Regions from separate parts of the Paenibacillus sp. FSL H8-0457 genome, predicted to be linked through region 1. Evidence: riboswitches for the same ligand, from Rfam matches in the RefSeq annotation. Region 1 holds a riboswitch; each other region holds the start of a gene.
The links. A riboswitch is a leader RNA that binds a small molecule or an ion and turns the genes downstream of it on or off. The one in region 1 is predicted to bind thiamine pyrophosphate.
Positions count from the first base shown of each region.

Region 2: linked by a shared signal. The riboswitch ahead of MHI43_RS03120 (ABC transporter substrate-binding protein) and the one ahead of tenA (thiaminase II) in region 1 are both predicted to bind thiamine pyrophosphate.
Region 3: linked by a shared signal. The riboswitch ahead of MHI43_RS27335 (ECF transporter S component) and the one ahead of tenA (thiaminase II) in region 1 are both predicted to bind thiamine pyrophosphate.

Region 1 covers NZ_CP150293.1:1,318,184-1,322,351, reverse strand. Annotated here, with positions in the region: gene thiD (bifunctional hydroxymethylpyrimidine kinase/phosphomethylpyrimidine kinase) at 1-602, opposite strand, end outside; gene thiM (hydroxyethylthiazole kinase) at 599-1,441, opposite strand; gene tenA (thiaminase II) at 1,499-2,185, opposite strand; TPP riboswitch at 2,327-2,430, opposite strand; gene MHI43_RS05660 (VOC family protein) at 2,694-3,194, shown strand.
Region 2 covers NZ_CP150293.1:712,877-717,044, reverse strand. Annotated here, with positions in the region: gene MHI43_RS03130 (GGDEF domain-containing protein) at 1-1,169, opposite strand, end outside; gene MHI43_RS03125 (VOC family protein) at 1,428-1,811, shown strand; TPP riboswitch at 1,984-2,093, shown strand; gene MHI43_RS03120 (ABC transporter substrate-binding protein) at 2,215-3,246, shown strand; gene MHI43_RS03115 (MTH1187 family thiamine-binding protein) at 3,334-3,627, shown strand; gene MHI43_RS03110 (ABC transporter permease) at 3,624-4,168, shown strand, end outside.
Region 3 covers NZ_CP150293.1:6,082,937-6,087,104, forward strand. Annotated here, with positions in the region: gene MHI43_RS27325 (energy-coupling factor transporter transmembrane component T) at 1-539, opposite strand, end outside; gene MHI43_RS27330 (ABC transporter ATP-binding protein) at 536-2,212, opposite strand; gene MHI43_RS27335 (ECF transporter S component) at 2,205-2,834, opposite strand; TPP riboswitch at 2,926-3,038, opposite strand; gene asd (archaetidylserine decarboxylase) at 3,204-4,007, shown strand; gene MHI43_RS27345 (oxidoreductase) at 4,071-4,168, opposite strand, start outside.

The DNA of each region.
Region 1 (4,168 bases):
GCTGTTCCCCTGTCTCTTTTGTGATCCGCATCTTCACCGCTGCCTAGCATTCCCTCGTCATGACCGCCTTTGATCACTACGATCCTGGGCCCCAGACCATGAATACGTCTCGCCGCTTCTTTGCGATCGTTCATCGTGCGGATTCGCATCCCCGCCAATGCTTCGGCCTCCGGTATATTGGGGGTGACAATCAACGCCAGCGGCAGCAAATCTTCTCTTAAAGCCTGCACCGCTTCGCTTTGCAGCAGCTCCGCTCCGCCCTTGGCGATCATCACGGGATCGACAACGACCTTCCCCCAGCCGAATGCCCGAATCCGGTCAGCAACCAGCCGAATGATCTCGGCATTGAACAGCATGCCCGTCTTCAATGCATCTACCCCGAGGTCTGAGCCAACCGCTTCAATCTGCTCCGCAGTTGCTTCGGGCGGCAGCGGATATACGCCGTGAACCCCCAAGGTATTCTGCACCGTGATCGCGGTAATCGCCGACATGCCGTACACGCCGAGTTCCTGGAAGGTTTTCAGATCGGCCTGAATGCCGGCGCCGCCACCGCTGTCAGACCCGGCAATCGTCAGGGCACGGGGTATGCTAGCCTCGCTCATCGCGTGCCTCCAGCCGCCGCCGCTCCCGCTTCCAACACAGCGGCATACCCTTCCAGCGATCCTGGATGAAGCTTCGCCAGCTCGTCCAGGAAGGTTATCTGGAAGCTTCCCGGTCCCAGATCTGCCGTTCGCTCCGCAGCTTTCGCCGCCGCGGCCCCATAGAAGGCCAGACCCGCCGTACCTGCAAGCAGCAGGTTCGCTTCCACCGCGGCAAAGGCTCCCAGCACCGAGGTCAGCAGGCAGCCTGCGCCAGTCACCTTCGTAAGCAGCGCATCCCCTCCGGTAATGATGCGCACTTCCGTTCCATCGGTAATCACGTCCTCTTCACCGGTAATGGCCACGATCGTGCCTAACTCGCGCGCAGCCCGCACGGCCAGCTCGGCATGATTGCCGCCTGCGCTATTGCCTGCGTCTACGCCCTTGATCTCGCGGACCTCCCCGATAAGGTAAGCGACTTCAGCCGCATTTCCGCGCACGAGCGAAACCTTCACCTCGCTTAGGATCCGCAGCGCCGACTCCGTCCGCAAACGGGTCGCTCCCGCGCCGACCGGGTCCAGCAGCACCGGCACGCCATGGGCATTCGCCGATTGTCCCGCGATCATCATCGCATCCACCAGCTCGCGGTTCAGCGTGCCGATGTTCAATACGAGCGCGCCCGCGATGGCGGCCATATCCGCCACTTCCTCCGGCGCGTAAGCCATCACCGGCGACGCGCCCAGCGCGTACAAGCCGTTAGCCGTAAAATTCGTAACCACCACGTTCGTCATATTGTGAACGAGGGGGCTCGTCTGCTGTACCTTCGTTAAAAGCGCCGAAACCTCTTTTTCCCATGAACGCATTTTATATCAGCCTCTCTTCGCTATAATGGAATTCCATGTGCTTGTGAACATCGCTCTTTACAGCACGGCAGCCTCCAGCTGCACCGGCCACTCCTCCTGCTTATAAGCCATGTCCCAGAACAGATACTCCAGCTGGCTGCTCAGCATAAAATGCTCCCTCATCCGTTCCCGCTCGGCTGCCGTCGTACCCTCCGCCCATGCATCGACACGGTCGCAGAACTTGGCTGTTGCGTCTTCCCCCCGGTTTCCGTAAAAAGAAATCCAGTCGTAAAACGGATGGGAGGCATCCGGCTTCACCTCATTCAACAGCTTGCGGCCAATCTCCAGGTACGTCCATGGGCACGGCAGCAGCACGGCCATAATCTCGCCCAAACTACCCTCATGCGCCACCGTCAGCATATGACGGATGTAATGATGCGCGGACGGAGCCAGCGGATATCCCTGCAGCTCTTCATAGGTCACCCCGGCGGCTGCGCAAAAATTCTGATGCGGGTGCACCTCGCTGTGCAGGATGAATGAAATCTGTTCGTTAAAGGCCGCGATCTCTTCCCGGCTGGTCGATTTGGATATGGCTATTCCGTAAATCCGCATGTAGGCATTCAAATACTCAAAATCCTGCTTCACATAGTGAATCAGCTGCTCCCGCTCCAGATTCCCCTCGGCAATGCCTTTTACGAAGGGATGATCGAAGATTGCTTGAAAAATGCCTCCCGCCTGCTGACGGAGCGCTTGCGTGAAACTCATGTTTGTCCCCACCTCCAACATATTGAAGAGCAGGAAGTCCGTAAGACACGACTTTTCAGACAACGCTAAAAAGCCGCCCCGAAAACTGGAGCGGCTTCGTCAACAAGCCCGGGTGCGCCAAAAAAACGCACCGAGACCTCATATTCGAAGGCTCCACTTTCCTACGCTAGTACGAACTAGATCAGGTTCAAAGGGTCCAAGATACGCTCTTGTCTCAGCCGCCAACGGCTCCCCTAGTGGACTTCCTATTCTTTTGTCTAATACTGTACATAGGTTTGGGGGTGGTGTCAAACGTTAACAGTTTGTGGACGGAACCTCAAGCTCGAACCTTCCTCCGACCGCGTGATTGTGACGATGTACGGTGGCGGCTGTCTTTTCGCAAGATAAAAACGCAGGCTACCCCAAACTCATACCGGAAACACTGACGCTCGGCTGTCATATATGCCCCCGCATAATGAGTGCATAAGCGCAATTCAAATAAATGAAGTTTAAAGGAGCGAGCGTATTTATGACGAACCAACCGAAAGCGGTTAAACCCATTCCGGATGGCTACACCTCCGTGACGCCGTGGATCATCTCAAGAAACTCCGCAGCGCTGATCGATTTCCTCAAACAAGCATTCCGAGCCGAAGAGCTTGCCCGCGTCTATGTTGGCGATGGTGTCATCGGCCATGCCGAGGTCCGAATCGGAGATGCCGTCGTCATGATGTTTGATGCAAAGCCGGAATGGCCGGATAGCCCGGCATACCTCCGTTTGTATGTTGAGGATTGCGATGACGTGTATCGGCAAGCGCTGGCCGCAGGAGCGGTCTCGGTGACGGAGCCAACGACCTTGTTCTTCGGCGATCGGGTGGGACGGGTACGGGACCCGTTCGGCAACTTATGGTGGGTACAGACACGAATGGAGGACCTCACTCCGGTGGAAATGGAACAGCGTGCCCAAGACCCGGAATACATCCAAGCGATGACCTATGTTGCAGGGGCGGAGATCGTGGTGAAGATGTCGTAAAAAGTTACCGTGAAGCGAGCGTTATCACAGGGAGGACATGGGTGGATTCGGTGTCCCAAGGGTATGCATGGATGGCTGCCGACCAAAACAACTTAGAACAGCATAACTTAAAGCAGCTATGGATTAGAGGTAGAAACCTGGGGGACACAAAGTAGTATATAGTAGGTGCTATTACTGGTCTTGGTGCTACTACTGGTCTTGTGCGACTACTGGTCTTGGGGCGACCGCTCGAGGACAAACGGACTGAGGATACGTTATTTAGCTGAATAGGCGTAATTTTTGATGGCTAACGGACACCAGATACGTAATTTGTAGAGTATGATGGCAAATAGGCTCCTTATTGAGGTAATAGGGGATCGGTATCCTGTGTCCGTCCGTTAGATCCAAGAATCGAGGGTTAATTAGGGAAATAAGGGATCTGGTGTCCGTTAACGAGTACCTTGGTGACTGGCTGGTCGGTGCTATTACTGGTCTTGTGCGACTACGGTATTGATGCTACTACTGGTCTTGGTGCTATTACTGGTCTTGTGCACTACACTACTGGTCTTGTGCGACTACTGGTCTTGGGGCGACCGCTCAAGGACAAGCGGACTGAGGATACGTTATTTAGCTGAATAGGCGTAATTTTTGATGGCTAACGGACACCAGATACGTTAATCATAGAATCTGATCGCAAATAGGCTCCTTATTGAGGTAATAGGGGATCCTGTGTCCGTTAGATCTGAGAATCGGGGATTAATCAGGGAAATAAGGGATCTGGTGTCCGTTAACAGGTCATGGTTAGCGGCATGATGCCCGGAGTTGGTTAAGCTGTACTGGCGAGCAATGTGACATGCAGCTGCATACCGGCGGTACTTCGATGTTGCGGTACTGGCGACGTTGCGATGCCGGCGACGTGCGATGTTACCGACGCGCGATGTTACCGACGCGCGATGTTACCGACGCGCGATGCTAAAAAAGGAGGCACCCTCGCA
Region 2 (4,168 bases), 610 kb from region 1:
CCGGCACGATGGCCGTAGCGGTCATTCACTCGTTTAAAACGGTTCATATCCATATACAGCAGCCCAACGCGGGAACCCGCACGGTCCGCCTCCTGCAGCGAGCTCGACAGCCTCGCGTTAAAGTAGCGGCGGTTATAGAGTCCCGTAAGATCGTCGCGATGCGCCAAGGTCTCGCTCTGCATCAAGCTTTGATGCAGCCGGTCAAACAAGCGGTCATTCTCGAACTGGATCAGGATCTGCCTGATCAGAATCAGGATGACGCAGAGGGATAAGCCGGTAAAAAGCCCGTTCCATCCTCCGAACCGCTGCACCATAAGGGCAAACATCCCGCCAAGCACGCTGTAAGGAAGCAGATATCTTACGATCAGATTTCCGAACGAACGGGGCTCCCTCTCATCCAACGATTGATTTCGGGCATCGGGAGCTGACCGCCCTCCTGCCAAACCAATGATGAATACCGATAACGTATACAGTGGGTACAGGTATGAACGAACTTCAACACCCTTATAATCGACGAGATACATATGCAGAACATCGGCGGCAATGTACATGCTCCCGCCAAGGCATATCAGGAAGACTGCCCGTTTCCTTAGCTGCCCTGTGTTAAAATACAACACCAGGGTGAAGAAAATAAGCACCGTTGCGCACAGCGGGTACAGCATGTCCACCCACAGCTTTCCCCACAAGGCTTCATTCGCCAAACCGTTAAGCTCGGGCTTGATGAAATATTCCCAGCCTACCGTCATGACCGTTATGCCAACGATCACGATATCCAGCATAAACCGAACTCCCCGAAACGAACCTTGAACGTGCCGGAACAAATAAATGAGGGAACCTGCAAACAGGATGATTTCGAATCCCCAGAATAATTGAGTCAATATTGTCCGGGAAGCGCTCTCTTTCCCCAGCCAAAAATAACAAGCATCGATGATTCGAGCCGAGGCATCCGCCATCAGCCCGGCACTTGCGATAAGCCAAAACCTTCGAAGATGCGGCTCGTAATGCCGACTGATCCGTAGTAAATAGACGGAAGCGGCAGCGGAAGCCATAATGACTAGAACACGCTGAAGCAATAAAGCATCAGGCATCCACAGAACGGTCATTATCTGAATGAATGCATATATGATGGCGAGTCGAATCCACAGATGATCTGCTGGAGTTGGACTCATAAGCATTCCTCCTCGGCCAAAAGGCAAGCTTTCTTCAACGCTTGTTTGTTAGGTCTTTTGAATTAATAGTTATAGTTCTCATGATACTTTTTACCCACCTAAAAGTAAAGATGAGGAAATGAAAGAAAGACCATCGATTCTACTCTATTAAACCATCGCGCCCCAAAAAATCGCCGTCCTCAAGACCCACTTGACGTATAGGGATTATGTGATAACATTTCAGTCATATCTCATATGAATCGGAAAGGGGGTTTAGCCTTGTCACAGAAACGATTGGATCATGTCGGCATTGTCGTCCGGGACCTTGAAGCCACGATTGCTTTTTACACAACCGTCGTCGGACTTGAACTGAAGGATCGCCTTACCCATACCAATGGCGTCATCCAGCTGGCATTCCTCGGATTTAACGGCAGCGACGAAACGGAAGTCGAGCTTATCCAGGGTTACAGCGACACGCTTCCTGCAGAAGGCACCGTCCATCATTTCGCAGTCAGCACCGATAACATCGAAGCGGAATATGCGCGCGTTCAGGGACTGGACGTACCTCATCTTGACGAGGAAATCGTAACGCTTCCGAACGGGTACCGCTATTTCTTCGTGCACGGTCCCGAAGGAGAATGGATTGAGTTCTTCCAGCGCTAACCGCTGGCGAACAGGATCCTTTAATTGCTTCATCCCGTGAATGGTTAACGGGGTTCATTCTTCCAACTGCACAAGCCATGTCCAATACGAAGACCTGCCTCGTTCGCATCCCTTCCGAACTAGACAGGTCTTTGCGTTAGGACTATAATAACGGATGTAACGTCCGAAACTTCATAAATCCCGGGGGAGCTGGAATTTGGCCGGCTGAGAGTGTATCCGATGATACTGACCCTTACACCTGATCTGGGTAATGCCAGCGTAGGAAGTCCATGTTTGCGGCAGCTATGATTTGCCGTGGTATACACTTACGCCGTCATGCGTCCTGATATCATTCAGGGCGCTTTTTTTGTGGAGTTAACGAGGTCATAGAAAGAGAAAGAGAATTCAAAGGAGAGAAGACACGATGAAGAAGGGAAAATGGATGGCACTGCTTCTCGCTTGCGCCCTGCTGATGGTTGCGGCGGGATGCGGTACAGGCGGACAGAACGAAAATACAGGTACCGAAGGCGCAGACGGCCAGGCAGCCGAAAAGCTCCGCGACGTACAGCTGATGCTCGATTGGTCGGCCAACACAAACCACACCGGACTGTATGCAGCCAAGGAGCTCGGGTATTATGAGGAAGAAGGGCTTAACGTCCAGATCGTCCAGCCGGGGGCGGGCGGAACGGATACGCTGGTCGCATCCGGCAAGGTGCCGTTTGGCATCAGCTACCAGGAAGGCGTCACGCTTGCCAGAACCCAAGGCCTGCCGCTTGTCTCCATTGCGGCGATTATTCAGCATAATACATCCGGCTTTGCCGCCCCCAAGGACAAGGGGATCGTCAAGGCTGGCGATTTTGAAGGGAAATCCTACGGCGGCTGGGGCTCGCCTGTTGAGGAAGCCGTCATGAAATCCATCATGGAGATCGACGGTGCCGATGTCAGCAAAGTAAATATGGTTAACATGGGCGATGCCGATTATTTTACGGCCGTCAAACGCGATATTGATTTTGCCTGGATCTTCTATGCCTGGACCGGTATCGAAGCCGAGCTCCGGAACGAGCCACTTGACATGATCTATGTGAAGGACTACTCCGAGCAGCTTGACTATTACACGCCGGTGATCGTAACGAACGAGAAGCTGATCCAGGAGGACCCGGAGCTTGTCAAAGCATTCATGCGGGCGACCTCAAAAGGATACGACTATGCGATTCAACATCCTGAGGATGCGGCTGCCCTGCTGACGAAGGCCGTTCCCGAACTGGATGCCGAGCTGGTTCTTGCCAGCCAGAAATGGCTGAGTCCCCGCTATCAGGATGATGCTGCCCGCTGGGGCGAGCAGAAAGCCGAAGTATGGTCGGGGTATGCAGACTGGATGTTTGAACGCAAGCTGCTCGAGAAGGAGCTTGATGCGGACAGCGCCTTCACCAATGAATTTTTACCGGAGAAACCATAGGATGCATTTAATTAGGAAGAGAGACGCCTGTCCGGCAGGCTGGCTCTCTTCCATTACAATATAGCTTGCATGAAAGGATGAGTTTAGATGGCAAACACCCTCTTGAGCATACAAGTGATACCCAGAACGCCGGATGGAGGCGACAGCATTCCTTATGTGGATGAAGCGATTCGGGTCATTCAAGAGTCGGGCGTGAAATACGAGGTCCATGCGCTCGAAACCACCTTGGAAGGAGAGCTTTCCGAGCTGCTGATGATCGTTGAGCGCATGCATGAGGCGCTGGTGAAAGCGGGAAGTCCCAGCGTCATATCCCAGGTCAAAATCGCGCACCATCCGGGCGGCATCAGCATGGATAAGCTGACTGAGAAATACCGTCCATGAGAAAAGGCTGGTGGAGCTCCGTTTGGCCGCCCGCTGCGGCGGTCCTTTTCTTTTTGACGGTATGGCAGGCCGCGGTATCGGTATTCGATATAGAGCCGTATATTTTGCCAGCGCCGACGGCCATCGGGCATGAAGCCGCCACCGGCGCCACCGGCGCCTCCGGCCTTTTTCAGCATACGCTGGCCACGCTGCAATTAACCCTGGTCGGATTTATGATCGGTACGGCGATCGGCCTTGTCATCTCGTTGGCCCTGCATCTGGTGCCTTTTCTCAAAACCGCCCTTTATCCGCTTCTTATTCTTAGCCAGAACGTGCCGACGATCGCTCTCGCCCCGCTCCTCATGATTTGGTTCGGCTTCGGCATGCTGCCCAAGGTTATCGTGATTACCCTGGTCTGCTTCTTCCCCGTAGCCGTTGCCGCCCTGGACGGACTGGCGCGTACCGACCGCACCATGATGAATTACATGCAGATGGCGGGAGCCACTTCATGGCAGATCTTCACCAAGCTGGAGCTGCCGCATGCGCTCCCCTCCATCTTCTC
Region 3 (4,168 bases), 2.4 Mb from region 1:
CGAATCGGGCGGACTCCCCGTACCTTCAAGGCCTGGCGGCGGATCACATATTCCTCCCAGACCATCGGCAGCAGCCGGATCGAAGCCATGAAGCTGTATGCATACTTCGGCGCCAGCCTCAGCTTCTGCATCAGGCTGTAGAACAGATCCACCGAGGACGTTGTCGTCACGAGCAGCAGTCCCTCCGATGCAAAGGCAATCCCCTTAAAGCCCAGATGCAGCCCCCGATAGAAGCTTTCTTCCGATACCCGGAACAATCCCCATTCCCACCAGATCGTCTCCCCCTTACCGAACAGCATCATGGAAGAGGCTGACGATATAAAGGCAAGCAGGAACGGAATGAAAAACAGCAGCATCTTCCACGGCTTCACCCCGCTGAGCACCACGAGGCAAATCATAAAGATAAAGGCCTGATACATGACAAAATCAAGATCATGGGTCAGCACCGTCATAAAAAACAGCGCACAGATCAGTCCCAGCTTCACCACCGGATTCGCCCGGTGCAGCCAAGTGATCCGCACAGGATTCCATATATTCATGCGTTCACCCCCGTATGGAGATGACCGGATGCAGCCAGCGTATCCCGCAACGCATCGGCGTGATTCGCTTTGCCCGTCTCCCGTCCGGATTCGGTCCCGCTACACCAGCGCGGGGAAGGCAAACTTGACGTCAACCGCCCTTCCCGAATCTCCCAGATGTGCGTGGCCGCCCGCTGCGCGATCTCCATTTCATGGGTCACCATGAGAATGGCGGTTCCGGAGCGGCGCAGCCGTTCGCACATCTCCAGAATCGCGAACGTGTTCCGCGCATCCTGTCCGAAGGTCGGTTCATCCAGGAGCAGGACGGCCGGCTGCCTTGCCATGGCCGTGGCAACGCTCAGCCGGCGCTTCTGGCCTGTCGACAGCTGGTACGGGTGCCTGTTATCCATGCCGTCCAGCCCAAAGCGTTCCAGGCAGCGGTCGGCCCGTGCCTTCGCTTCATCCGGCGGCATTTGGTCCACCAGCAGCGAGTACATCACCTCATCGCCGATACGTTCCGTCAGAAACTGAAGCTCCGGATTCTGAAACACGAATCCGATTTGGCGCAGCTGCCGCTCTCTCTTCTTCCGCACTTTCCTGCGCTTGCCCTGGATGACCTCCTCCCCGCAGAGCACATAGGTCCCTTCGGCGCGCAGGAGCCCCATCAAACTGAGCAGCAGCGAGCTTTTGCCTGCGCCGTTCGGCCCGATCACCGCAATGAAATCTCCGGGGTATACCTCAGCCGAAGGAAGAGAGACGACCGGTTTCTCCCATCGCAGTCCCCGGAAATCATCTAACCGAATGACAGGCTCCCCAAGGTGGGCATACGTTGAGTCTGCCTCAGGTATGAGACTTCCCAGCTCATCGCCTGGCGCGTCTACCGGAGCAAACAGCTCCCGTCCTACCCGAGACTCCGCATAATCCTCCCATACGCCGGGATACCAGATGCCATACGCCTGAAGCTCGCGCGCATACTCGGCGAATATCGCTGCCGGCGGACCATCGCCCAGAATGGCGCCATCCGGGGTGAACAGCACCACGCGGTCCACGTATTGGGCCATTTCTTCAATCCGGTGCTCCACGATAATCAGCGTACGCCCTTCCGATACGGCCTTCACCGCTGACCAGATTTGCTCCCTGCCTTCCGGGTCGAGCAGGGCGGACGGCTCATCGAGGAACAGCACCTCCGGCTCCAGCAGAAGGGCCGAAGCCAGCGCAAGCCTCTGCTTCATCCCCTGCGACAGATGACCGATCGGCATATGCAGCTCCTGAAGGTCAAGCCCAACCTCATGCAGGACGGCTTGCATTCGCTCCTTCATCTCGTCGCGGGGAACGCTGAGGTTCTCCAGCACGAAGGCCAGCTCTTCATCCACGTACGGCATGCAGAACTGGGTATCCGGATCTTGGAATACATATCCCCAAGAGCGAGGCACCAGCTGGGCTTCGCATTTCATCGGCACCTCCGTGGCGCGGGGAATCATCCCGCTAAGCACCTGAAGCAGCGTAGATTTGCCGCAGCCGCTCGGACCGAGCAGCAGCACCTTTTCCCCGCGGGCAGCCGAGAAGGACAAGTCCTTAAACATCAAACGCTCCTCGCCCGGATACTTCAGGCGCAATCCCTCCACATGCACGGCCTGCTCCGTAACCGCCTCGGCGGTTGAAGACGAAACCAAGCGGGCGGCGGTTTTAGACATGGCGCGGATCATCCAGTGCTTCATAATCCTTCTTGGACGCAGGGCGCAGCAGGGATGTGACGCCCGTACGGTCCAACGCTTTGGCCAGCAGCAGCATGAGCAAGCCGGCAATGACGGCGCCGCTGAGAATCCGCATGCCATACTTGGCAAGGAACATCCAGGTCTGAAGATCATCGGTATAACTGTAATAGAAGTCCATCACCATCGAGCCGACCGCCGCGCCGGCCCCGGCAATCGCCACCGTCCACGCCGAGGTGCTCCGGTAACGGAACGCCGCGAATACCAATTCCGCGCCCAGCCCTTGAATGAGACCGTACAGCAGCAGCGTCAGTCCCCAGCCGCTCCCGAACAGCACTTCCACGTGGGCCGCCGCCACCTCCGCGATGATGGCCACTCCCGGCTTGCGGATCAGCAGGTAAGCGAGCGTGGCCGCTGCGAACCACATGCCGTATAACAGTTCATCCGCTTCGAAGAACAGCGGTTTCAGCAGATTGTAAACCGATCCCCAGAAGTGATAAATGACGCCAAGCACCAGCGATACCAGCACCGTCACCAAAATATCGCTTAATCGCAGCCCTTTTCTAGGCTGTACCCCCAATTTCTCTTGCACAGACGTTCCCATAACAACACATTCCCCTCTCCACCGCTTTTTTTGTATAAACACAACAAAAAACCGTCTGGAAAAACGCGCAGACGGAAAAATAGGCCCTATGTAGGCAGGGTCGGATATTCTCTACGCTGGCATTACCCAGTTCAGATTAACGGTCAACAGCGGATAGCAGCTGCAATCTCAGCCTGATTCACTCAAGCCCCCGTATTCCCTATTCGGTTTCATGTTAATCTTAAAATACACATTCGTTCCCCAATTAGCAAGAACCTTTTTTCAAAAATGGCTATTTATTGATTTCCGGCTCATTCTATGTCAATATCAGAGTGATTGGCTTTTCCACCAACGTTTTATTGCCGACACCTATGCACAAAGGAGAATGACATGGCTAAACAATTGCTGCGTCTGATGACCGAGCTGTCCTCCCGCAAGTGGCTGTCCCGCATCATGGGGCATTGTTCCCACAGCCGGCTGAGCCGTCATCTAATACCTGCATTTATACGAATCTACCAAATCCCGGCGCATGAAGCGGAGAAGGAGATCCACGAATACCGTTCGCTGAACGAATTCTTTTCCCGCCGGTTAAAAATAGGCCTCCGCGCCATAGACGACACCGCCGATGCCATGGTAAGCCCCGTCGATGCCACGATTTCGGCGATGTGCGCCGTCAACGCCGGCACCATCCTCAGCGTCAAGGGACAGGATTATACCCTGAGCGAGCTGCTCGCCAAGTCACCGAGAATGGAGAATTATATCAACGGTTATGCATTCGTATTGTATTTAAGCCCCACCGACTATCATCGCATACATTCCCCGGTAACCGGCATTCAAGCGGAAAGCGAGCATTTGAAGGGCCGGGTATACCCCGTGAACGATTTTGCGATGACCCATATCCGGAACGTGCTCAGCCGCAACGAGCGCCTCATTACCTATATTGCCCATGAATTCGGCGAAGTTGCGGTCGTGAAGGTCGGAGCCATGAACGTAAGCAGCATCCGTTATGCCGACGAGAGCGTGAAGAAATACGACATTGGCGACGAACTTGCGTACTTTGAATTCGGCTCTACCGTCGTGCTCTTGACGGAGAACGGCACGTTTACACCCCGCGGTGACTTGGAACCGGGCTCCAAGGTGAAGATGGGAGAACTGCTCGGTTTGCTGCACCCTTCCACAGCCCGAAAAGGGTAATTCCTTTCAGCTTCCAAGCATGCGCTTTAAGCTAAGTCCATGAAACATTCGACGGATGAAGGATTACCGCCTGCTCAGCAGCCGGTAAATGATCCGCTGAAACAGCCGATCTGGCAGCAGTCCCTTGATCCGCGCGGTCAGCCGCGTGCCTCGGGGCAGCG